3 regions of the Halomonas sp. MES3-P3E genome follow, and region 2 is predicted to be linked to each of the others. Evidence: predicted binding sites of a transcription regulator. Region 2 holds the regulator's gene; each other region holds the start of a gene.

Region 1 (7,755 bases), on a different contig from region 2:
AGCCTCGACCAAGCCTTCTGGATCAGGCGCCGCGCGATAAAGCGTGGGCGCTTGCCAACTGGCCGGCACATCCACCGGGGCATTAAACAGATCGATAGGGATTTCAATATGCACCGGGCCTGGGCGCGCGCCGTTGAAAACGGCGAAGGCGCGGGCCAACACCTCGAGCAGTGTATTGGCATCCAACAGGGTGTGGCTAAACCGCGCCACGCCGCTGATCATCTGCTGTTGGCTGGGCAGCTCGTGCAGCCGCCCTTGGCCTAAGCCCAAGGTATCGCGGCGGTTGACGCTGGAGATCACCAGCATGGGGATGGAGTCCGCCAGGGCCTGGCCCATGGCGGTGGCAATGTTAGTCATGCCCGGCCCGGTGATAATCAGGCATACCCCCGGTTGGCCGCTGGCGCGGGCATAGCCGTCGGCCATAAACCCCGCGCCCTGCTCATGGCGCGGGGTTATATGCTGCACATCGCTGCCTTCCAGACCACGATAAAGCTCTATTGTATGCACGCCGGGGATGCCGAACAGGGCGCTCACCCCGTAAGTCTCCCGCAGCAGCCGAATGAGTAGCTCTGCACAGGTCATGGCGGGTTGTTTACGTGCTTCTTCAACGCTCATTACAGCCCCCTTAGAAGAAAAATGTATGGGCCATAAAGGCGATGATGGGCAGCGTAATCGCGGTACGCAGCAGAAAGATGGCCACCAGTTCCCAGAGTTTGATGGGGATTTTCGACTTGAGCAGCAGCGCGCCTATTTCAGACATGTAAATTAGCTGGGTCAGGGAGAGGCAGGCAATCACAAAGCGAGTGAGCTCGCTTTCAATATTGGTCGCTAATACCGCCGGTAGGAACATATCGGCAAAGCCAACCAGCGTGGCAGGTGCTGCCGCTTCTGCCTCTGGGATACGCAGCAGTTCCAGCACCGGTACCATCGGGTAAGAGAGCCACGTAAACAGCGGAGTAAACTCCGCCAGAATGAGCGCCACCGTGCCAATGGCAAACACCAAGGGTAGTAAACCTAGGAAAATATCCATCACGTTGAGCAGCGCCAAACGTGCTAGTTCGCGAGGACCGGGAGCACCAGCGGCGCGATTGGTGGCTTGAATCAAGCTATAGCGGAACAGGCCGACTTTTTCGGTACGTTCTTCGTTTAACTGACAGCCGACCGGCTCATAGTAATCATTGGACTTGCGCGATAGCGGTGGGATTCGCGGCACAATGACCGCAGCGATTAGCCCTGCCACCACGACCGTCGTGTAAAACTGCACAAACAGGTGGTTAATATCGACGAAGCTCGTCACTAACAGCGCAAAGGCAATGGATACCACAGAGAAGTTGGTAGCAATGACAGAGGCTTCGCGGCCATTGTAATAGCCCTGCTCATACTGCTGCGTGGTAATGAGGACACCCACGGTACCCGACCCCATCCATGAGGCAGTGGCATCAATGGCACTGCGTCCCGGCAGGTTAAAAATTATCCGGAACGGCTTGCGTACCATGCTGCCGATAAACTCCATAAAGCCAAACTCGACCAGAAACGGTAGCAACAGCGCGGCAAAGAAGAAGAAGGTTAAGAGCACCGGCGCAAGATCATTGAGCATGACGCCACCGGTAAAGGAGGCAGTGACGAATTCAGGCCCAAACTGGAAATAGGTCATCACCGCAAACAGTGCGCCTAATACGCGCATAGCCAACCACAGCGGCCCAACATGAAACATCTCATGCAACATGCCTTTTTTGGCCCAGGCTGGATCAGCCAGTTTGGCATAAACAGTGATTATCACTGACAGACAAAGCACGACTACCGCGATAGCAGGCAGCGCTGAGCCTAATAGCGTTTGCAAGCCTTCCGCCATGAGGCCCATACCAATATTGATGGTATCGCCAAATTGAAAAGGGACGAGAAACAGCAAAACCCCAATTAAAGAAGGCACTATAAACTTCAGTAAATGCGCCTGGGGGATCGGCCCCGACGAGGTCGGCTCTTCGGTCTTAACGTTGCTATTCGACATAGGGTTCACCTATTGGAAGTGATTATTGGAGGTGGGCTGGCGGCGTCCTGGCAGGAAGTAGACCTTCCTGCCATATGTCTTTTTATTAGCGCCTTATCAGGTCGGCGCCTTTTAAATCAAAACCGTCTTAAGAGCGGCTTAGTCGCCACGCTTCACGCCCGGCAGGACGCAGAGCATTTCATACAGCAGCGTGGCGCCCATCAGTGCGGTGTTGCCGCTGGGGTCGTAGGGCGGGGATACTTCCACCAGATCACAGCCGACAATATTCAGGCCCAAGGCGCCACGAACAATTTCCAATCCCTGAGTAGACGTTAGGCCACCCATCTCTACCGTGCCGGTACCGGGGGCAACAGAGGGATCCAAACCATCAATATCGAAACTGATGTATACCGGAATATCGCCCATCTGTTCGCGCACTTCCTGCATCAACGGCGCTAGCGAGCGGTACCAGCACTCCTCAGCGGGAACAACGCGGAAACCTTGATCGCGGCACCAGTCGAAATCCTCAGCGGCGTAACCCGTACCACGCAGGCCGATTTGTACGACCTTACCGTGGGCCAACAAGCCCTCTTCCTGAGCACGACGAAATGGCGTGCCGTGAGCAATCGGCTCGCCGAACATATGCTCGTTTACATCGGCATGGGCGTCGATATGAATCAACCCCACCGGGCCATGCTTTTTGGCCATGGCGCGTAGAATTGGCAGGGTCAACGTGTGTTCGCCGCCCAGGGTCATCGGAATGCAGTCATGCTTCAACACGTCGTCGTAGAAAGCGGTGATGATGTCGACGCTTTTCGGCAGGTGGAAGGTGTTGATGGGTACGTCGCCAATATCGGCTACCTGGAGGCTTTCAAACGGCGCGGCGCGGGTTGCCATATTGTAGGGGCGCAGCATGCGCGACTCATCGCGGATCTGGCGCGGCCCGAGGCGCGTGCCGGGGCGGTTCGAGGTACCGATATCCATGGGAATGCCGATAAACGCCGCATCTAAACCTTCAGCGGTGTCTTGGGTAGGCAGGCGCATCATGGTGGCGGGGCCTGCAAAGCGCGGCATGGTGTTGCCGCCCAGCGGCTGGTTGAACTCCGACATACACATCTCCTTGGATTTGTTGTGACGATTTAGCCTATGCAACTTTCCTGACTTTCAGCCTTAGCTATCTCCTATAGGCGTTGCACAGATCATGCCAAGTCGTAGATCCCTATAAAGCGGTGGGATTACCGGTCAAATGATGCAAAAATGAATCAATTTAACGCTTAGTCAATTCATTATTGAATCAAAGATTCAATAATGAATTATTTGAAGGGAGTCGATGGCAGTGAGTGAAATAGACAGACGTGTGCTGCAAACCATTGTAGAGACTGCTAACGATCACTTCTTTATCGTCAGTGGCGATGGACAAATAGTCGATATTAGCCCAGGGGCCGAAGCGGTTTACGGGGTATCACGAGAAGAACTGCTCACCAGCAGTGTGCAGCAGTTGCAAGCGGCCGGGGTGCTCAAGCCCTCTATCACCATGGAAGTGATGCGCACCCGCCAACCAGCGCAGCTCATGCAGGTCACTGGAACAGGCCGCCGGGTCATCGCCGAAGCTTACCCTGTGTTCGTCAATGGCAAGCTAGAGCGCATTATCAGCCGCTCCCGGGATTTAACCGACTTGCAGCTATTGCAGGACGAATACGCGCTGCTGCAAAAACGCTTTAGCGAACACTTAAAACGCAGCCAGGCCGCCCCGGATGCGGAAGAGCAGGCGCTGGATGATGCCCTGGATAACCTGCAGGTGCGCAGCAGCGTGATGCGTGAAATTGCGCTACTGCTTAAGCGGGTCGCACCATCAGATGCCAATGTGCTAATGCTGGGTGAATCGGGCGTGGGTAAAACCGCCTTTGCTAAACAGCTACACCGCTGGAGCCAGCGCTGTGACGGGCCGTTTATTGACGTTAACTGCGCGGCCATTCCTGAGAATTTGTTTGAGTCCGAGATGTTTGGCTATCAGCCCGGCGCTTTTAGCGGTGCGGCGCGGCAAGGTAAGGCGGGACTGTTGGAGCAGGCCGAGGGCGGCACGCTGTTTTTGGATGAAATAGGCGAACTGCCGCTGCTAATGCAAACCAAACTGTTAAAGGTCATTCAGGATGGCAGCCTGACTCGGCTGGGTGACACCCGCTCTCGCAAAGTCAATTTTCGTTTGGTCGTGGCCACTAACCAAGACTTGGCTAAACAGGTTGAGGCTGGGCAGTTTCGGTTAGACCTTTACTACCGTCTCAATGTGATCCCGGTCACCCTGCCGCCCCTTCGCGACCGCCGGGAAGATATCCCAGACCTTGTCGAAGCGTGTTTAAACCGGCTCAACCAGCGCTATGGGCGGCAGAAAATTCTCGACACCCGCGTTTGGTCGACCCTGATGGGCAGCGAATGGCTGGGCAACGTGCGTGAGCTGGAGAACTGGCTGGAACGGGCGTGGCTTTCCAGCCCCACGGATCAGATTGAGGTGCCTGCCGCTCAACCATATACCGAACAACACCATGCAAGCCTGCCGAGCTCGTCACCAGCAACGTCGATACCTGCGCTGGAACCTCATGAAACACTTAAGCAGTATATGGCCCGTTTAGAGCGGGAAACGCTTGAGGCGCTGTGCACCACTCACCTCAGTACCTATGCCATCGCCGAGCGGCTGGGCATCAGTCAGTCCAGCGTGGTGCGTAGGCTTCAGCGCTATGGCATTAAAGTTGCCAAATGATTTTCTGCTTGACACAGCGGCTGTCATAAACGATCCATGTAAGTGTCATACAACGGCAACACCTTCAACACAAGCTGAACCAATAACAACCAACAGCCGGTGATGTGTGTGCTATGTCAAACCAATCGCGTATCCGCCTGGAACGCGTCACCAAACGTTGGGACGCGACTGCTGCCGTCGATGATATCTCCTTCGACGTCACGCCTGGGCAATTTGTCATTCTGCTAGGCCCTTCGGGCTGCGGCAAATCTACCACGCTGCGTATGATCGCAGGCTTGGAAGAGGCCAGCGGCGGGCATATCTATATTGGAGAGCGTGATGTGACACGCCTGCCACCCGGTGACCGTGGGCTGAGCATGGTGTTTCAGTCCTATGCACTGTTCCCGCATTTAAGTGTTGCCGACAACATCGTGTTTGGCCTGCGCAGTCGTAAAGTACCCAAAGCCGAACAGCGCGAACGGCTCGCCAAGGTTGCCGAGCTGGTCGATCTCACCGATTACCTGGCCCGCAAACCTGCCCAGCTCTCTGGTGGCCAGCGACAACGAGTGGCGCTGGCACGCTCAATTATCTCCGAACACCCCATTTGCTTAATGGATGAGCCGCTCTCCAATCTGGATGCGCGGCTGCGAAGCGATATGCGCAGAGAAATCAAAGCGTTGCAAAGTCGCCTAAATATGACGGTGATTTACGTCACCCACGATCAAGTTGAGGCCATGAGTATGGGTGATCGCGTCATTCTGATGCAGCACGGCAAAATCGTGCAGGACGGTACGCCCGACGAACTTTATAACCGCCCCGCCAGCGCCTTTGCCGCCAGCTTTATTGGTAGTCCAGCGATGAATCTGCTGCCGTTGGTGGCTGGTGAGACTGGCGCCGTCATTGAAGGTGAGCCAAGCACGCCGGTGGCGCCAATGGAGGCCGCCGGTGGACACTTGGGCGTGCGCCCAGAAGATATTGAGCTACGGCCAGCGGCGTCGCCAGGCGTACCCGCCAAGGTAGTCAGTGAAGAGTACTTGGGGGCAGATACCATCGCCTATGTTGAGGTGGGCTCGCATACCCTGCGCGTTCGATTAAGCGGCAAACCGCTATTGAGCGGCCAGCCATGCAGCCTCTATTGGGCGTCCAAGAACATACACCTTTTCGATGCTAACGGCCTACGGCGCGATGATATGCCACCAAGCGATTTCGCTCCGCCAATCCGCAGCATTCCTCGTCCACCGGCGGTGGGCTCTTTCCAACACTGATCGCTTTTCAACCTTGATTCAGTCCTGACACTTGTGGAGTCTCTTATGCGTTCGCGGATCCCTTTTGCGATGACGGCCCTGGCAGCGGGCTTGTTGAATGCCGCCCAGGTCAACGCTGATAGCGTCGATCTCACCATGTACTACCCAGTGTCGGTGGGCGGTGCGCTCACCAACGTGGTGGATAATCTGGTAGAGGAGTTCGAAAGCGAACACCCGGATATCAACCTGGAAGCGATTTACGCCGGCAACTACGACGACACTCGCGTACGGGCTATGTCCGCCATCGAGGCTGGCGATACGCCGCAACTGTCAGTTCTTTTTTCAATCGACCTTTATGAGCTGATTGAGCAGAACGCCATTGTGGCCTTCGATGATCTGGTCGAAACCGATGAAGAGCGTGACTGGCTGGATAGCTTTTACCCTGGCTTGATGGAAAACGGCCAGCTGGATGGCAAAACCTACGGCATTCCCTTCCAGCGCTCCACCATCGTGCTGTTCTGGAACAAAGACGCCTTTGAAGCGGCAGGCCTAGACCCCGAAACGCCCCCTGAGAACTGGGAAGAGATGGCCGAAATGGCCGCCACCGTTCGGGAAGCCTCCAATGGCGAGCAGTGGGGCGTGATGGTGCCTTCCACGGGCTACCCCTACTGGATGTTCCAGGCCTTCGCGTTTCAGAATGGCCATCGTTTGATGAGCGAAGATGGTACTGAGGTCTACTTTGACGACCCCGCCGCCGTTGAAGCGCTGGAATACTGGGTGTCGCTAGCCACCGAGCACGATGCCATGCCCGATGGCACCATCGAATGGGGCACGCTGCGCCAAAACTTTATCGAGCAATCTACGGCGATGATGTGGCACACCACAGGCAACCTAACGGCCGTACGTAGCGAAGCTGATTTTGACTTTGGCGTTGCTATGCTGCCAATGAAAACCCAGCGCGGCAGCCCCACCGGCGGCGGCAACTTCTACATTTTTGAAGATGCCAGCGAAGAAGAGCAACGCGCAGCGATGACCTTTATCCGCTGGATGACCGATCCCGAGCGCGCCGCGGCCTGGTCAATTGAAACCGGCTATATGGGCGTTAGCCCCGCCGCTTATGAAACCGATGCACTGAAAAGCTATGTGGAAGAGTTCGCTCCCGCAGCCGTAGCCCGCGACCAGCTTGAACATGGCACAGCTGAGCTTTCCACGTATCAGGGTGGCCGCGTGCGTCGTGCTTTGGATAACGCCGTACAAGCCGCGTTAACTGGCCAGATGTCACCGGAAGAAGCGCTTAGTCAAGCGCAGCAAGAAGCCGATGGCGTGCTGCGCCGCTACGCTCGCTAATCGTCATATTTATCTCTATTTGCCGGGGCATGCCCCGGCTTTTCCCACTTGCGGTACTTAACCATGTCCTTCACCAACCACCGCAAAATGCAGCTCTACGGTGCGCTTCTGCTGCTGCCCGCCGCCATACTGCTGGCCACCTTCGCTTACCTGCCCACCATCGCGACGGTGATCAACAGTCTGTTTTTACCTGGCTTTCGCGGTGCACCCACCGAGTTCGTGGGGCTTGAAAATTATCAGGTGCTTTTCGATGACCCGACGTTTTGGAAAGTAGCTCGCAACAACTTAATCTACGCCGTCGGTACGATTCCGACTTCTATCGCGCTGGCATTGTGCATGGCGCTATTTGTTAACGGAAAACTGCGCGGGCGCGGCGTTGTCCGCATGGCCTACTTTACGCCGACCATCCTGCCCATGATCGCCGCTGCCAATATTTGGATGTT
Region 2 (7,755 bases):
GGGCCGCGAGCATCAGCAGTGACATGATGTTGGCGGCGTCAGCGACCTGTTGCTGTTTTTGAACACGTATTGTCGCCGTGAACTGTTGGCCGCATTTTACCAGTTTGGTCGCCGCGCGTGCATGCAGGCCGCGTTGATTGGTAAGTGTGAGAATTCTTTCTGGCACCCTGGTTCCTTTTCGCCGAGTGGTGTCATTAATGGATAGAAGCGCTTAAGACGTTGCTTGCTGCTCGTCGGTTTGGGATGTGCTGGCGGGCGGAGCAGCTAGCTGTTCATTTAATGTGTACTGCAAGCCTAACTCGCGATGACGTAATTGAATTTCGCCCATACTGTGTACTAATCGCTCTGCTAGCTGTTCGACCATATAGACCGAGCGGTGTTGCCCACCGGTACAGCCAATCGCGATAGTCATGTAGCTACGCTGGCTATCTTGGTAAGCGGGCAGCCAGCGCTCAAGCCAAGCCTGAATATCGTTAGTCATGGCGTCTACGATGGGATAACCGCTTAAGAAGGCCACTATGTTCGCATCGCGGCCTGTGAATTGGCGTAGCGTTGGGTCCCAATATGGGTTTGGCAGGCAGCGCACGTCGAAAACCAAATCAGCATCCAACGGTACACCGCGCTTATAACCAAACGACTCAAGCGTCAGCGTGAGCTTGTCGCGCCGCTGATGGGCGACTTGGTCGGTAATGCGACGACGCAAATCGTGAACTGATAGCCTCGAGGTATCGATCAATAAATCGGCTAGATCACGAATGTCGAGCAGCGTTTCTTCTTCTTTATTGATAGCCTCTTCAAGCGTCATTTCGCTATCGCGCGTCAGCGGGTGCCGCCGCCGTGTTGCGGAGTAACGCTCAAGTAGGATGCGCGCATCAGTGGTCAGATAGATCACTTGAAAATCAATTTTACGTTGCCGCAAATCCTCTAATAAAGAGGGCAGTCGTGCCAGGGCGCCAGGCAAGTTACGGGCATCAATACTGACCGCCAAATGGGCGCGGTCGCCCTGGTCGCGTAATTCGTCCACCAACGACCCCAGCAACATGGCAGGGAGGTTATCAATCGCATAGTAGCCAAGATCTTCAAGCGCTTGTAAGGCGATAGATTTACCTGACCCGGAGCGGCCGCTAATGATCACCAGTTGCATAGAGTCTCGCTTTGCTTAGATCAAGCTGCATTGGGGGTGGTGGGCGAAGCATCAACTTAGCGTGTAAAATACCATTAGTTGGCTTTCACAACTTAAATTGGCGTTAACGACTTAGGACGTTGAATGCTCACGCATTTTGGCGGTAATAAGCTCAAGCAGCTCGCGCTGACTGCCTGCCTTGCGCAGCTGGTGGCGAGTATCCGCATCATTCATGATGGTCGCTACCTGGCCGAGTAGGGATAGGTGCGTGTCGTCTGCCTCTTCGGGTACAAGTAGGACAAACACCAGATCAACTGGGTCGCCATCAATGGCGTCGAAATCAATCGCTTCTGACAGTTTTAAAAAACCAGCGATAGGCGCCGAACAGTGCGGGCTGCGTGCGTGTGGGATAGCCACGCCATTGCCGATACCGGTGCTGCCTAAGCGTTCTCGACCGATTAACCGGCTAAACACTTCTTGGCTGTCCAGGCTGGGCGTATTTTGTGCGATAAAGGTGCTGAAAAATTCCAGCACCCTTTTTTTGCTGCCCCCGGGGACGTCAAAGAGAACTCGTTCCGGGGGGAGTATGGTTTCCAACGTCATTGAATTAACGCACGCCTGCGCCTTGGGCGCGAGCTTGTGCTTTTTCCTTATGTTTAACGAGTTGCCGATCAATTTTGTCCGCTAATGCGTCAATAGCGGCGTACATATCACTGTCTAGGGCTTCCGCATGTAAATCAGCACCTGCTGCGTGCAGCGTACAGGCGGCCTGCTGGCGCTCTTTCTCCACAGATAAGGTGACTTGCACCGTGGTTATGTTGTCGTAATGGCGCTCTACACGTTCAAGCTTTTCGTTGACATAGTCACGCAAGGCGTCAGTCAGTTCTACGTGATGACCAGTGATATTAACTTGCATTGACGTACTCCTTATCCATCGGACTGTACTTCGATTGTAACCCTTTTTGCCGCGTTGCAAAGCCCTTGTCGAGAGTTTCCCTAAAACGTTGATTTGTGCTAGCGCAAACGACGTCGCTCGCTAGAGGAGGGAATGCCCATGGCTTCACGGTATTTAGCCACCGTTCGACGCGCTACTTGAATTCCCCCCTCCCCTAATAGCGTGACTAAGCGGCTATCAGAAAGCGGCTTGCCTGGCGGCTCCTCTTGAACCAATTTCTTCAGCCGAGCGCGGATAGCGGTGCTTGAATGGCTGTCACCATCCTGGCCGCTGACTTGGCTTGAGAAAAAGTATTTGAGTTCAAATACGCCGCGAGGCGTATGAATAAATTTCTGAGTGGTTACCCGGGAAATAGTCGATTCGTGCATTTCCACGGCCTCGGCGATATCGGCCAATATGAGCGGCTTCATGGCTTCTTCGCCGTGTTCTAAAAAGCCAATTTGCCGGGTGATAATCTCGCGGCCAACGCGCAGTAGCGTATCGTTGCGGCTAGAGAGGCTCTTGATCAGCCAGCGTGCTTCCTGCAGGTGTTCTTTTAAAAACTGATTGTCCTGACTTTTATCCGCACGCTTTATTAAGCTTGCGTAGTCGGGCTGAATGCGAAGCCTTGGCAATGCCTCAGGATTGAGCTCTAAGTGCCAGCCTTCGTGGTCATGGCGTACGACCAGGTCGGGCGTTACATAACTATCATCGGTATCGCCATAGGCGCTGCCTGGGCGTGGATCAAGGCTACGAATGAGGAGAATGACATCAGCCAGCTGGTTATCATCGAGTCCCAGACGGCGTTTAAGTAAGCGCATGTCATCTTTGCCTAGTGCTTCCAGAAACTGCCGTACTAAGCGGCGGGCAGGAACCAGCAACGGCGTATCTTCGGGAAGAATGGCCAGCTGCAGCATCAGGCACTCACGCAGGTCGCGGGCGAATATCCCTGTTGGCTCAAATTGCTGAAGCTTAAGCAGAATAGTTTCTACTTCGCGCTGGCTAAGCCCATCGACACCTTGGGCGCGAAGCCCTTCACGGATATCGTTGAGCGGCTGAGTTAAATAGCCATTAGCATCTAGCGCGTCGATAAGACTTTCTGCGACAAGTTGCTCTCGCGCGCCAAAATCAGTCATGGCGAGCTGCCACAGCAAGTGCCCATGAAGACTCTGGCCAGCCGCTTGGCGCTCAAAATCAGGTCCTTCGCTGCTGGAGCCACCGTGACTGCCTATATCTTGGTAGGTGTCAGACCAATCACTATCTACCGAGAGCTCGGTGGGAATGCTCTCTGACCACTCTTCCTCTTTGGGCTCGCTGGCAGCCTGTTCGCCAAATTCATCCTCTTGTTCCAGCATGGGGTTGGCATCTAGGGCCTGCTGAATTTCTTGACGTAAGTCCAGCGTTGATAGCTGTAACAGAGCAATGGCCTGCTGCAGCTGAGGTGTCATGGTCAGCTGTGTGCCCATGCGCAGTTGAAGAGAAGCTTTCATGACCATCTGAGAACCACTCGTTAATCAGAATGCTCCACCCTAGTGTGAGTAGGTCTCCGGTGCAAGTGCAATAAGCATGCCATTGGTAGTAAAGTTGTTGTAGAGCGCTAATTAGAAGTGAAAAATAAGCTAGAGGCGGAAATCAGCGCCTAGATAAACCTCCCTCACTTTCTGGTTAGTGAGTATCGAGGCTGGAGAGCCGCTGGCGATGATTTGACCATCGCCCACGATGTAGGCGATATCACAAATATCCAGGGTTTCGCGAACGTTGTGGTCGGTGATCAGTACGCCGATGTGGCGCTGCTTTAATGCCCGAATAATGGTTTTGATCTCGCCCACCGAAATGGGGTCTACGCCAGCAAAGGGCTCGTCCAGCAGAATGAATGCGGGTTCTGTCGCCAGTGAGCGAGCAATCTCCACACGCCTGCGTTCACCGCCTGAAAGGCTCATGCCCAGGTTGTCGCGAATATGGGTAATGTGAAAATCTTCAAGTAGCGCTTCCAGGCGCTGCTCGCGGTCGCTACGGCTGAGTTCTTTGCGTGTTTCGAGTATCGCCATAATATTATCGGCAACCGATAATTTACGAAAAATAGACGCTTCTTGCGGAAGGTAGCCGATACCCGCCGCAGCGCGTTCATGCATTGGCGCGCGGGTTAGATCTACATCGTCGATACCCACTTTGCCAGCATCGGATTTCACCAGCCCCACAATCATATAAAACGAGGTGGTTTTGCCCGCGCCGTTAGGGCCCAGTAAGCCCACGATGCTGCCTTGGGAGATCTCTAAATTGATGTCTTTTACGACTCGACGTCGCTTATAGCTTTTGGCCAAGTGATGGGCATATAGGGTTTTGATTGGCGCAGTGTCTGTAGTTGCCAAGGCTTGGCTCCCTATTGTTCAGGCTGAAGGGTCATACGTATGCGCTGGGGCTCGCTGCCGTCAACGTCAGAGCGTGCTTGAATCACTTCACGGTCAATAAAATACTCAAGGCGCCCGCCGGTGAACGTATCCTCGAGCTGGATCAGCTCGGCTTGGTCAATCAGCTCTACGCGGCGCTCAGCGACGTGATAAATAATCCGTCGCGCCCAGCCTTCAGTGGGGCCATCTTGGCCTTCAACTTGATGACGCAGGTAGGCGCGTTCGCCGGTGGATGTCGCTTTCGATAGTTCGCCAGCCTCGTTGCGTTCGATCTCTACCCGTTCGCCTCGCAACTGCATTTCGCCTTGGCGAATATCTACATCCCCGGTGTAAACGGCGGTGCCTGCCCGCTGGTCCAGATCTAAGCGGTCGGCTTCTACTTCTACAGGGGCTTGTTGTGACGTTTGGGCCATTGCCGATAACGGCATCGTGAGGGCAAAAAGAGTGGTGGAGAAAAGGGCTGTATAAATAATGGCTTTCATGGCGGCTCCTCTTAAGGTTGCGTGGCCGGGGGGTGTGTGCCGCGCACATTATCATTTAGGCGGACCTGGCTGGTGTTAAGCCACGCGTCCATACGTGAAGCGCTCATTTGCTGGGGTGGTTGCTGCAGTAATACCGGTGTTTCACTCCAAGCATGTTGATTAAGGCCATCATAATGCAATAGCTCGGTATCAAGCTGCCAGCCTTCATCCGGGGCGATCAGTCTGGCCGAGCCAGACATCAGCAGGGCCTGTGTAACAGTGTTGAGCGTGCCTACTTCGGCGCTAGCCAGCCACTGACGATTCTCACTATCATACAGTACCGCTTGTGGTTCTTCCGTCCAGGTTTCGCTTCGCTGCGGCGTATGAATAAGCCGCGGCGTTTTTAGCGACTGCATAACGTTGCCGTTATCGCCGAACAGGGTGATTTCAGCATTTTCCAGTACGTGGCCTGGCTCTTGAGCCTGCGCGTCGGGATCGATGCTAATGTCTTGAGGCCCGCGGGGGTCAAGCCATACCAATAAAGCCCCTAAGGCAATCACCAGTCCGGCTAACCAGATGCGTACTTTAAAGCGTTTAACCATTTAATTGCGGCCGTGCAGGTAGGTGTCGAGCACCGCGCTCCAGTGCCCTTGAGCTTCAAGCAGCGTATCGCAGATTTCGCGGACGGCACCGTGGCCACCTAGACGTTCCGTGGTCCAGTCGGCGTGGGTATGCATGTAATCTGGCGCATTAGGGACGGTAATGCCGACGCCGCAACGCTTAATAGCGGCCAAGTCAGGTAGGTCGTCACCACAGTAGGCCACCTGCTCTAACTCTATATCGAGACGCTGGCAAAGCCCGCGCAGGATGGCAAGCTTGTCTTCACAGCCTTGATGGACCAGGTCGATGCCCAGTGATGCGGCGCGCTGGCTCACCATGGGAGAGTCGCGGCCCGTCACCAGCGCTACATGTATACCCACTCGCTTGAGAAGCTTCAGCCCATGACCATCCTGAGTATGAAATGCTTTGATTTCGATACCGTCAGCCTGGAAGTAGAGGCGGCCGTCGGTCAGTACGCCGTCAACATCCAACGCTAATAGGCGCACGCGGCGGAGTCGATCAAGTAGCGCATTAGGTAAGGTCATAGAACCTCCTTATCATTAAATTCGTAAAGCGGGTCGGTAATATTGCTGAATGACGCCGCTGTCTTAAATAACGCCGCTGGCAAGCAGGTCATGCATATGTAGCGCCCCGATAGGACGCTGTTGTTCATCAACCACTGCTAGCGCCGTAATGCGGCTCTCTTCCATGATGCGTACCGCTTCCGCCGCCAGGATATCGGGGCCGATGCGCTTGCCCGGCCGGGTCATTACATCGTCAACGATGACATCGCGCAGGTTGTGAAACTGGTCGAGCGTGCGTCGAAGGTCACCGTCAGTGTATACCCCGGCCAGGCGGCCATCGCTATCTACCACGCAGGTAAAGCCTAGCCCTTGACGGGTGATTTCCAATAACGCGTCGCGCAGCGGGCTTCCCAGGGGGACTTGGGGCAGTCGCTCACCGTCGTGCATAAGATCTCTAACGCGCAGCAGCAAGCGTTTGCCTAAGCTGCCACCAGGGTGGGAAAGGGCAAAATCTTCAGCGGTAAAGCCGCGCGCTTCCAGCAGCGCCACAGCCAGAGCGTCGCCCAGGGCGAGCGCCGCCGTGGTGGAGCTGGTGGGGGCCAGGTCGAGCGGGCATGCCTCACGCTCTACGCCGCTGTTCAGGTGCGCATCAGCGTGTTTAGCCAGCGTGGAGTTGGGGCGGCCTGTCATACTGACTAGCGGCGTACCCAGGCGTTTAAGCAGCGGTAAGAGCGCAGTGACTTCGGCGGTTTCACCCGAGTTAGACAGCGCCAATACCACATCGGAACGGGTGATCATGCCTAAATCGCCGTGGCTGGCTTCACCAGGGTGAACGAAAAAAGCTGGTGTGCCTGTGCTGGCAAGTGTGGCCGCCAGCTTACCAGCGATATGCCCCGACTTGCCCATGCCGGTCACCACCACGCGGCCTTGGCAGGCGAGAATTAGCTCGCAGGCACGGTCAAAACTTTCGTCTAGTTTGGCTTGAAGGCCGCCAATGGCTGCCTGCTCAATTTGCAGCGTACGCAATGCACTTTCGCGTAGTAGGCTGGGTGGAGCGAGAGGCTGGCGCATAGCGTTTTCTCTTAATCCTTGAACATATAAAAAGTAGTAACCACCAAGAATAACATCTTGGCACCCTTTATAGGCAGTCGTTGAGATAGTAGTTGGAGACGTTAGCCCGGGTGCGTTTTGACGATAAGGCGGCCTGCTACCGGTTCGCTATCAATAAATGGGTAGGCCAGTAGAAACACTCAAGCGTGCCGACGTGTTTTGTAGCGTTATAGTACAATGTTTGATAATGTTTTAGAAACACTGTTTTATAATCGCGATAGCCGCAAGTAGGGTATGATGGCTAACCCAAGTGCGCCTCGTTAAGAGTCAACTGATCCATGATAGATGCTCCATTTATTGAAATTGAAGACCTCCATTTTTCACGTGGCGATCACGAGATTTTTCGCGGCATAAATATGACGATTCCTCGCGGCAAAGTAACCGCGATTATGGGGCCAAGCGGTACTGGTAAAACCACACTGCTTAAGCTAATCGGCGGGCAGTTGACCCCTGAGCGTGGGCGGATAGTGATTGATGGGCAAGATGTTCATCGGCTATCTCGTAAGGCGCTATTTACGTTACGTAAGAGAATGGGAATGCTATTTCAAAGTGGCGCGCTGTTTTCCGATTTAGATGTATTCGAAAACGTTGCCTT
Region 3 (7,755 bases), on a different contig from region 2:
ATCCACCACTGCAGCTGAGCAGCTAAAAGATCAGTCACTACGCTTGGCAGATGCAGTGGGCGGCTTCAAACTTTCAGAATCAGCGTCTGCTCCGTTAGCATTAAGCAACGCCAGAGCCTATACCACCTAATCTCAAGAGCAAAGCCAGTGGAGATGTTAAGGAATCGGCGGCAGCGCAATATCGTCACTGCGTTTAGCCCCAGCGGTCATTTCACGGCATAGCCGCAAGAACTCACGCACACCGGTGGTGAGGTACTTGTGGCGGTGCCAGATAAAGGTGAACTGACGCTTTAAATCCAACTCCGGCGTGGGCAGCGGTACCAAACTGCCGCGCCGGAAGGCATCGCGTAGAGCGAGGCGTGAAACACAGCCAATCCCTAGCCCCGACTCTACCGCCCGTTTAATACCTTCGGTGTGTTCAAGCTCCAGCAGGGTATTAAACCGGCTGCGCCGGTGGCGTGCGGCGTGCTCCAGCGTCATCCGCGTGCCCGAGCCCTCTTCACGCATGATCCAGTCTTCACGCAGTAGTTGCTCTAACTCAAGGTGCTCACGGCCTGCCAGTGGGTGGCGCGGCGAGCAGAACACGCACAGCTCATCTTCGACCCAGGGCTGGCTGATGATCATCTCATCGTCGCACTGCCCCTCAATCAGCCCTAAATCCAGCGAATGTTGACGCACACCTTCGATTATATGGCGGGTATTGCGCACTGCTAAGCGCACTCGGCTGCCGGGGTGGCGCTGCATAAAGTCGCTGATCAGCAGCGTGGCGAGATAGTTACCGATGGTTAGCGTGGCGCCTACCTCCAGCGACCCAACCCCCTGTTGACCACGCAGGAGTTCTTCTATCTCTTCCCCGCGGTCGAGCAGCGCCACCGCTTTGGGCAACAGTTGAAAGCCGAGTGCGTTGAGCTTTAAGCGCTTGCCGATGCGATCCAGCAGCTGGCAATCGAACTGCCGCTCCAGCTCGGCAAGCGCGGTACTGGTCGCTGACTGAGACATGGAGAGCGCCCGCGCCGCATGGGAGACGCTCTCATGCTGGGCGACCGCTACAAAAACTTCCAACTGCCGCAAAGTGTAGTGCATAGAGCCTGACCTTTATTTGATCTATATCTATTTTTCAGATAACCGATATCAATATAATTCACTTAACAGATATACCACCCTTTGCTTAGACTTGCTGGCAACTTATTTAATCATTTTTATTCTTTTTAAGAATATGCCCGATGCAGTAGCGCGTCCGCATCGGCTAAGGGAGAAGCGGCATGAGTAAGTTTGCTCTGGAAGAAGTGCTTAGTGTTCATCACTGGAACGATACCCTGTTCAGCTTTCGCACCACACGCGAGCGCAGCCTGCGTTTCAAAACCGGTCAGTTTGTAATGATTGGTCTGGAAGTGAATGGCAAGCCGCTAATGCGCGCTTACTCAATTGCCAGCCCCAACTATGAAGACCACCTTGAGTTCTTCAGCATCAAAGTGCCCGATGGCCCGCTAACCTCACGCCTACAGCACTTGAAAGTGGGCGATCAGATCATGGTCAGCCGCAAGCCAACCGGCACGCTGGTGACCGATGATCTACTGCCTGGTCGTAACCTTTACATGCTTTCGACTGGTACTGGTCTGGCGCCCTTTATGAGCTTGATCCAAGACCCCGACGTTTACGAGCGCTACGAGAAAATCGTGCTGGTACACGGTGTCCGTGAGGTCTCTGAACTGGCTTACGCCGACTTCATCACCAAAGAGCTGCCTGCGCACGAGTACCTGGGTGAAGATATCACTGAAAAGCTGGTCTACTACCCCACCGTTACCCGTGAAGAGTTCCACACCATGGGCCGCCTGACCGACCATATCCGTACCGGTAAGCTGTTCGAAGATACTGGATTGCCGCCCATCGACCCGCGCCAGGATCGTGCCATGATCTGCGGTAGCCCCGCCATGCTGGATGATACCAGCGCACTGCTTGATGAGCTGGGGCTCAATATCTCGCCGCGCATGGGCGAGCCGGGCGACTACGTGATTGAACGCGCTTTCGTCGAAAAGTAAGTTAACCACTAGCCATTAAAAACCCCCGCTAATCGGTTTGAGGATATAAACCGGCTAGCGGGGGTTTTGTATTCTGGTGCGTTGTTAAACGGCGTCTTTGCCCGTTTCACCAGTACGGATACGAATTACCTGCTCCAACGGCATCACAAAAATTTTGCCGTCGCCGATTTTACCCGTGTTAGCGACTTGGGTGATGGCATCGATCACCTGCTCGGCCATATCGTCGTCCACGGCTACTTCCAGCTTCACCTTGGGCAGGAAGTCCACCACATACTCAGCGCCACGATACAGCTCGGTATGCCCTTTCTGACGCCCAAAACCTTTCACTTCCGTCACCGTAATACCCTGTACACCGATGTCGGAGAGCGACTCGCGCACATCGTCAAGCTTGAACGGCTTGATAATAGCTGTGATCAATTTCATTACCATATCCTCTAACTGGGTGGCCGTGATGGGGTTGAGTTGAAGGGCTGCAAGTATCGCAACCGATAACCGCTACTCACCAGCATACACCGCTATCGACAGAGAATAAAAAAGCCTCCCACTTTAGGGGAGGCTATAAGGAGCACACCAGCTCAATGGGTAGGCATTACCTTATTTCTTAATACCAAATTCGGGGTAGGCTTCGAGACCACATTCAGCGATATCAACGCCTTCATACTCTTCTTCTTCGCTGACCCGGATACCCATGATGGCTTTCAGGATTAGCCATACCACCAGGCTTGCCAGGAAGACCCAACCGAAGATACCGGCAATACCGATGATTTGAGCACCAAATGACGCGCCGTCGTTGTTCAATGGCACCGCCAGCACGCCCCAGATCCCGACAACACCGTGCACTGAGATCGCGCCGACCGGATCATCCAGTTTCACTTTATCGAGGGTGACGATGGCAGCGACAACGATGATGCCGCCCACTGCACCAATAATCGTGGCGCCTAGTGCGGTCGGAGAGAGCGGATCAGCGGTGATTGCCACCAGACCCGCCAGCGCACCGTTCAGTGCCATGGTCAGGTCCGCTTTACGGAACCACAGTTTGGCCAGAATCAGTGCCGCAATCACACCACCTGCTGCTGCAGCGTTGGTATTTACAAACACTTGCGCCACGTTATTCGCAGAATCGACGGCCGCCAGCTTGAGCTCGGAACCACCGTTAAAGCCGAACCAGCCCATCCAAAGAATGAAGGTACCCAGCGTTGCCAGCGGCATGTTGGCACCGGGAATCGCGTGGATAGAACCATCTTTGCCATATTTGCCTTTACGCGGCCCGAGCACGATGACACCAGCGAGTGCTGCAGCTGCACCGGCAAGGTGCACAATGCCTGAGCCAGCATAGTCAGAGTAGCCAACTTCAGACAACCAGCCGCCACCCCACGTCCAGTAGCCAGACACCGGATAGATAAACGCGGTCATCACCACTGCAAAGGCCAGGAATGCCCACAGCTTCATACGCTCGGCCACGGCACCCGACACAATCGACATGGCGGTGGCGACAAAGACTACCTGGAAGAAGAAGTCAGAACGCATGGAGTAGTAGGGGGCGTCATCGCCGCCTGCGGTCACCGCATCAACGCTGTTTTCAGCGCCAATCAGGAAGCCTAGGTTAGGCAGAAAGCCGCCAGCGCTGCTGGAGTACATGATGTAGTAGCCCACCAGCAGGTACATGGTGCAGGCAATCGCAAACAGCGCGATATTTTTGGTCAGAATTTCAGCGGTATTTTTGGAGCGTACCAAGCCCGCTTCCAACATGGAGAAGCCTGCGGCCATCCACATCACCAGCACGCCGCAAATTAGAAAGTAGAACGTATCGAGCGCGTAGCTCAAATCAGCTAACTCATTCATAAGGTGTTCCCCGTTATTCTATGAGAAGTTATACGCAAAAGACGGCTATGCAGCCCTGTTCGCGTGGCGTCCGTTATACGGCGTCAGCGCCACGCTCACCGGTGCGGATACGAATCACGTCTTCCAGTGGCGTAACAAACACCTTGCCGTCACCGATTTTTCCGCTGTTGGCTGCGCTACAGATTGCGTCCAGCACGCTTTCTAATCGTGCATCGTCGACGGCCACTTCCACTTTTACCTTGGGCAGAAAGTCGACAACGTATTCGGCGCCACGGTACAGCTCGGTATGCCCTTTCTGACGGCCAAACCCTTTAACTTCAGTAACGGTGATGCCCTGAACTCCGTTGTCGGCGAGTGCCTCACGAACATCGTCGAGCTTGAATGGCTTGATGATAGCGGTGATGAGTTTCATCCCGGATCTCCCCTGCTGGATAAGTCCTGCTAGATTGGTAGCGGCACAGCCGCCAGAATAAGCACCTGAACCGTTAATGCGCATACCGTGCCAGCTGACTTTTTTTTCTTATAATTCAGCTAATTAGACAACAAGGAAAGTCTTTCAAAGCGCTTAATCTCGTCAAATCCATCGTCACACCACGGCTATTGCACCAAAAAAAGGCGTAAGCAAATGTTGCCTGCTCCATTTCGATGCAAACCACCCGCTGAGCAGTTAATCCATTCGACACATGCGAATTCGCCAACTGTTGCGTATCCTTACGGTAAGCCGTTTTTATATATGTTCATTTAGTGAGTTATTAAGGAGAGAGCAGCTATGGCGCCTCAAGACCGCATCAGCCGACTGGCCCAGCAGATTGGCGACCGTTTACAAAACGCCTCTCAGGCACCGGAAGATATCCAAAAAGGCGTACAGCAAGTCGTGCGTGGCGCCTTCGACCGCCTTGAGCTTGTTTCCAGAGAAGATTTCGATATTTTGATGGACGTACTGCAGCGCACGCGTTCGCGGGTAGAGGCGTTAGAGCGCCAAGTGGCTAACCTTGAAGCAGCCGTTGAAGCCTCCACAGCGCCAACCGCCACGCCAGTAGAAGCAGAAGTACCGCCGGTGCCGACGCCAGAGCCAGACAGTGACAGCAATGAAGACGAAAAACCGACCAAACGGTAAACCCATTTACTGCCTAGTCAATTAGTTAGCGGTTATCGGCAATAGCGTGACATCACCTATTGCCGACGTCTGCCGTCATGATGGTCGCCTTGCTCTATCATGCCCTCTCAGCCCTCCCCATCCTCATAAATACGAATCAATATCATTGACATTTTAGCTGTCAATGATACCTTCCTGGTGTAGCCGTTATCTTCAAGCGCCATTCGTTCTTCGCTAGTGGAGCCGTTGAGAAAGGCGACCTGGTAAAAATAAGTCGCGTGCAAGCACCAAGATAGATCAAACCGGTGCCGACGCCGCTGCGGGATGGCCTCTGCCAGCGCAGATTTTTTCATTTTGACGAGTCGTCTTGCGTACTGATGCGCCAATTTGATGCATATCATTGAAAACAATAGCGCATGACCTATGAAATCACTCGCGACTCACCCGCCTATAAACCAAACACAGCAGACCCTGACGTCGCAGTCGCTGGAACAATTGGGGTTGCGCTTCGGCATCGATTATCGAATTGAGGGGAGGTGTGCAAAAGTAGCGCCCGTCGCCCAAGGCCAAGTACATGATGTCAGCCTTTCCCCGTCGCTCCATTTAACGCTCTCGGACCTACAGGTTGAGCGTACCTACTGGTCGACTTCCCGCCAGTCAGTGCCCTGGTTCATTAGCGTTGTGCTCGAAGGTCATATCACCGCCACGGTGGGTTCTGAATGCTTTGCCCTCATGGCAGGCGATGGGCTGTGCGCGCACTTCAATTCTCAGCATTCGCTCACGGTCTGTCAGCCCGCCCAGCCGCGCCTACGCACGGTGAATCTTGCAGTACTCGCAACAGAACCTCATGGGCTTCCTCTATCCCCCGCAGCCCCGCTGTTGCATCGCTGGCGGCTACCTGAAGCGCTGCTTCTGGCCCTGCGCGCCAACATCGACCAGCCGACAAGTGCTTGCCGGCAACCGCTGGTGTGGCAAGGGCTAGCGCTACAACTACTCGGTCATGGCTTACCCGCTGACCCGTTATCGCCGCTGGCGGCACGCTCTGCCTCCCATCACCGTGAAACACGCTTAACCTCTCGAGACCGCGGCTGTCTGGCGACGCTTCACCAGCAGATTGCCGATCAACCAATGAAGAACTACTGCTTGGATGGCTTGGCCCGTGATGTAGCCATGAGCCCTAGCAGCCTGCGTCAGAAGTTTCGCGCCTATTACGGTTACTCACTTTTTGAGCACCTGCGCCAATGCCGCTTAACCCAGGCATATCACGATCTGCAGCGTGGTTATAGTGTGCAGCAGGCTGCCCATGCGAGCGGTTATCGCCACGCCACTAATTTTGCCACCGCTTTCAAGCGCGCTTTTGGGATGGCGCCCCACGCTGTGTTGAAACGCCATTAAGACACCACTCACTTGTCTTTAGCAGTAAGTTCCTCTCCCAGGCATTTTTTGGCATCAGGCATAACACCTTTGTCATTGCGCATACCTTTCCACTGCAATAAAAAGTAATAATTCTCATTAACACGTTTGCTTCATTGCTTTTTATTGCAGGTACCACCCATGCTTACTTCCCATCATCGCTTTCTACGCTCTCCGCTTAGCGCCGCTGTTATCGCAGCACTGTCGGTATCACCGCTTTATGCACAGGAAAACACCACGCTGGGTACCGTCACGGTGACCGCTCAGCAGGCCGCCACCAAAGTCGAGACGCCGTTTATCGAAACACCCCAGAGCGTCTCTACCATTACGCGCGAACAGATGGATAACCGCGGTGTAAGCACCGTTCAGCGAGCCACTGACTACACGCCCGGCGTTTATAGCAATCAAATCGGCGCCTCCAACCGTTTTGACTATCTCGTGCTGCGCGGGTTTTCGGACGGTAGCTTGAGCAATACTTTCTTAGATGGTTTGAAGATCATGGGCGATGCCAACTCCCATAGCAGCATGCATATCGACCCGTGGTTTCTAGAAAGTATCGAAGTAGTGCGCGGGCCCGCCTCGGTGCTCTATGGTCGTGCCTCCCCTGGCGGAGTGGTCGCCCTGAACAGTAAGCGGCCCGAATTTGAACAGGGCGGTGAGCTGCGTTTTCGAGTGGGTAATAATAACCAGCGCAGCGCCGCTTTTGACCTTACCGGGCCACTTGGCGCTGAGCAGCGGGTGGCCTTTCGCCTGACCGGCATTGCCAGCGCCGCGGACACCCAGTTTGGCCCGGCAGAAGAGGAGCGCTACGCCATTGCGCCCCGGCTCGCTTGGGATATCACCGATGACACCAGCCTAACGGTAGAAGCCTACTTGCAGGATGAACCCGAAGGCGGCTACCACTCCGGCGTCCCCTATGAAGGCGCCGTGGTCGCCCACAATGGCCGTAAGATCAGCAACAACTTCTTTGATGGCGAAGAGGATTACGACACCTATGAGCGCACCCAGCGCATGGTCGGCTACGCCCTGGAGCACCGCTTTAACGATCAGGTGACCGGTCGGCAGTTGATGCGCTACCTCAATTCAGATGTGGTGCTCAATCAGGTCTACGGTTTTGGCTGGACCTCGCCTACGTCTGATGAACTCACCCGCTACTACTCCGGCAGCAATGAATCGCTAGACGCCTGGACGCTCGATAACCAGTTAGAAGCCAACATTAGCAGTGGCTTTATGGATCACACGCTGCTGTTCGGGGTGGATTACCAGCAGCGGGAAAACGACGTCTCTTGGCCATCCGGGTATTTTCCGTCGATCAATGCGTTTAACCCTGTGTATGGCAGCGAACCCATCGAGTTTTACGCCCCG

What was found. Region 2 encodes sigma-54, which starts transcription at its own class of promoters, with help from an activator protein. Its sites were predicted from a motif close to TGGCACNNNNNTTGCTNT; they were not measured.
Region 1: a site for sigma-54 is predicted at 3,177-3,194, ahead of speB (agmatinase). Genes of this name have one in related genera too.
Region 3: a site for sigma-54 is predicted at 4,369-4,386, ahead of CXF87_RS12950 (P-II family nitrogen regulator). Genes of this name have one in related genera too.

What each region holds. Positions count from the first base shown of each region.
Region 1 is NZ_PJBT01000193.1:39,973-47,727, forward strand. It holds gene CXF87_RS20875 (5-guanidino-2-oxopentanoate decarboxylase) at 1-615, opposite strand, end outside; gene CXF87_RS20880 (YjiH family protein) at 626-2,008, opposite strand; gene speB (agmatinase) at 2,147-3,097, opposite strand; gene CXF87_RS20890 (sigma-54 interaction domain-containing protein) at 3,318-4,742, shown strand; gene CXF87_RS20895 (ABC transporter ATP-binding protein) at 4,856-5,986, shown strand; gene CXF87_RS20900 (ABC transporter substrate-binding protein) at 6,032-7,312, shown strand; gene CXF87_RS20905 (carbohydrate ABC transporter permease) at 7,376-7,755, shown strand, end outside.
Region 2 is NZ_PJBT01000021.1:149,061-156,815, reverse strand. It holds gene CXF87_RS07945 (HPr family phosphocarrier protein) at 1-166, opposite strand, end outside; gene rapZ (RNase adapter RapZ) at 212-1,144, opposite strand; gene CXF87_RS07935 (PTS sugar transporter subunit IIA) at 1,256-1,726, opposite strand; gene hpf (ribosome hibernation-promoting factor, HPF/YfiA family) at 1,731-2,039, opposite strand; gene CXF87_RS07925 (RNA polymerase factor sigma-54) at 2,138-3,553, opposite strand; gene lptB (LPS export ABC transporter ATP-binding protein) at 3,677-4,426, opposite strand; gene lptA (lipopolysaccharide transport periplasmic protein LptA) at 4,438-4,947, opposite strand; gene lptC (LPS export ABC transporter periplasmic protein LptC) at 4,959-5,528, opposite strand; gene CXF87_RS07905 (KdsC family phosphatase) at 5,529-6,071, opposite strand; gene CXF87_RS07900 (KpsF/GutQ family sugar-phosphate isomerase) at 6,135-7,121, opposite strand; gene CXF87_RS07895 (ABC transporter ATP-binding protein) at 7,439-7,755, shown strand, end outside.
Region 3 is NZ_PJBT01000182.1:70,535-78,289, forward strand. It holds gene CXF87_RS12925 (methyl-accepting chemotaxis protein) at 1-130, shown strand, start outside; gene CXF87_RS12930 (LysR family transcriptional regulator) at 157-1,083, opposite strand; gene CXF87_RS12935 (ferredoxin--NADP reductase) at 1,263-2,039, shown strand; gene glnK (P-II family nitrogen regulator) at 2,124-2,462, opposite strand; gene CXF87_RS12945 (ammonium transporter) at 2,634-3,881, opposite strand; gene CXF87_RS12950 (P-II family nitrogen regulator) at 3,955-4,293, opposite strand; gene CXF87_RS12955 (accessory factor UbiK family protein) at 4,651-4,998, shown strand; gene CXF87_RS12960 (hypothetical protein) at 5,106-5,330, opposite strand; gene CXF87_RS12965 (AraC family transcriptional regulator) at 5,401-6,372, shown strand; gene CXF87_RS12970 (TonB-dependent siderophore receptor) at 6,532-7,755, shown strand, end outside.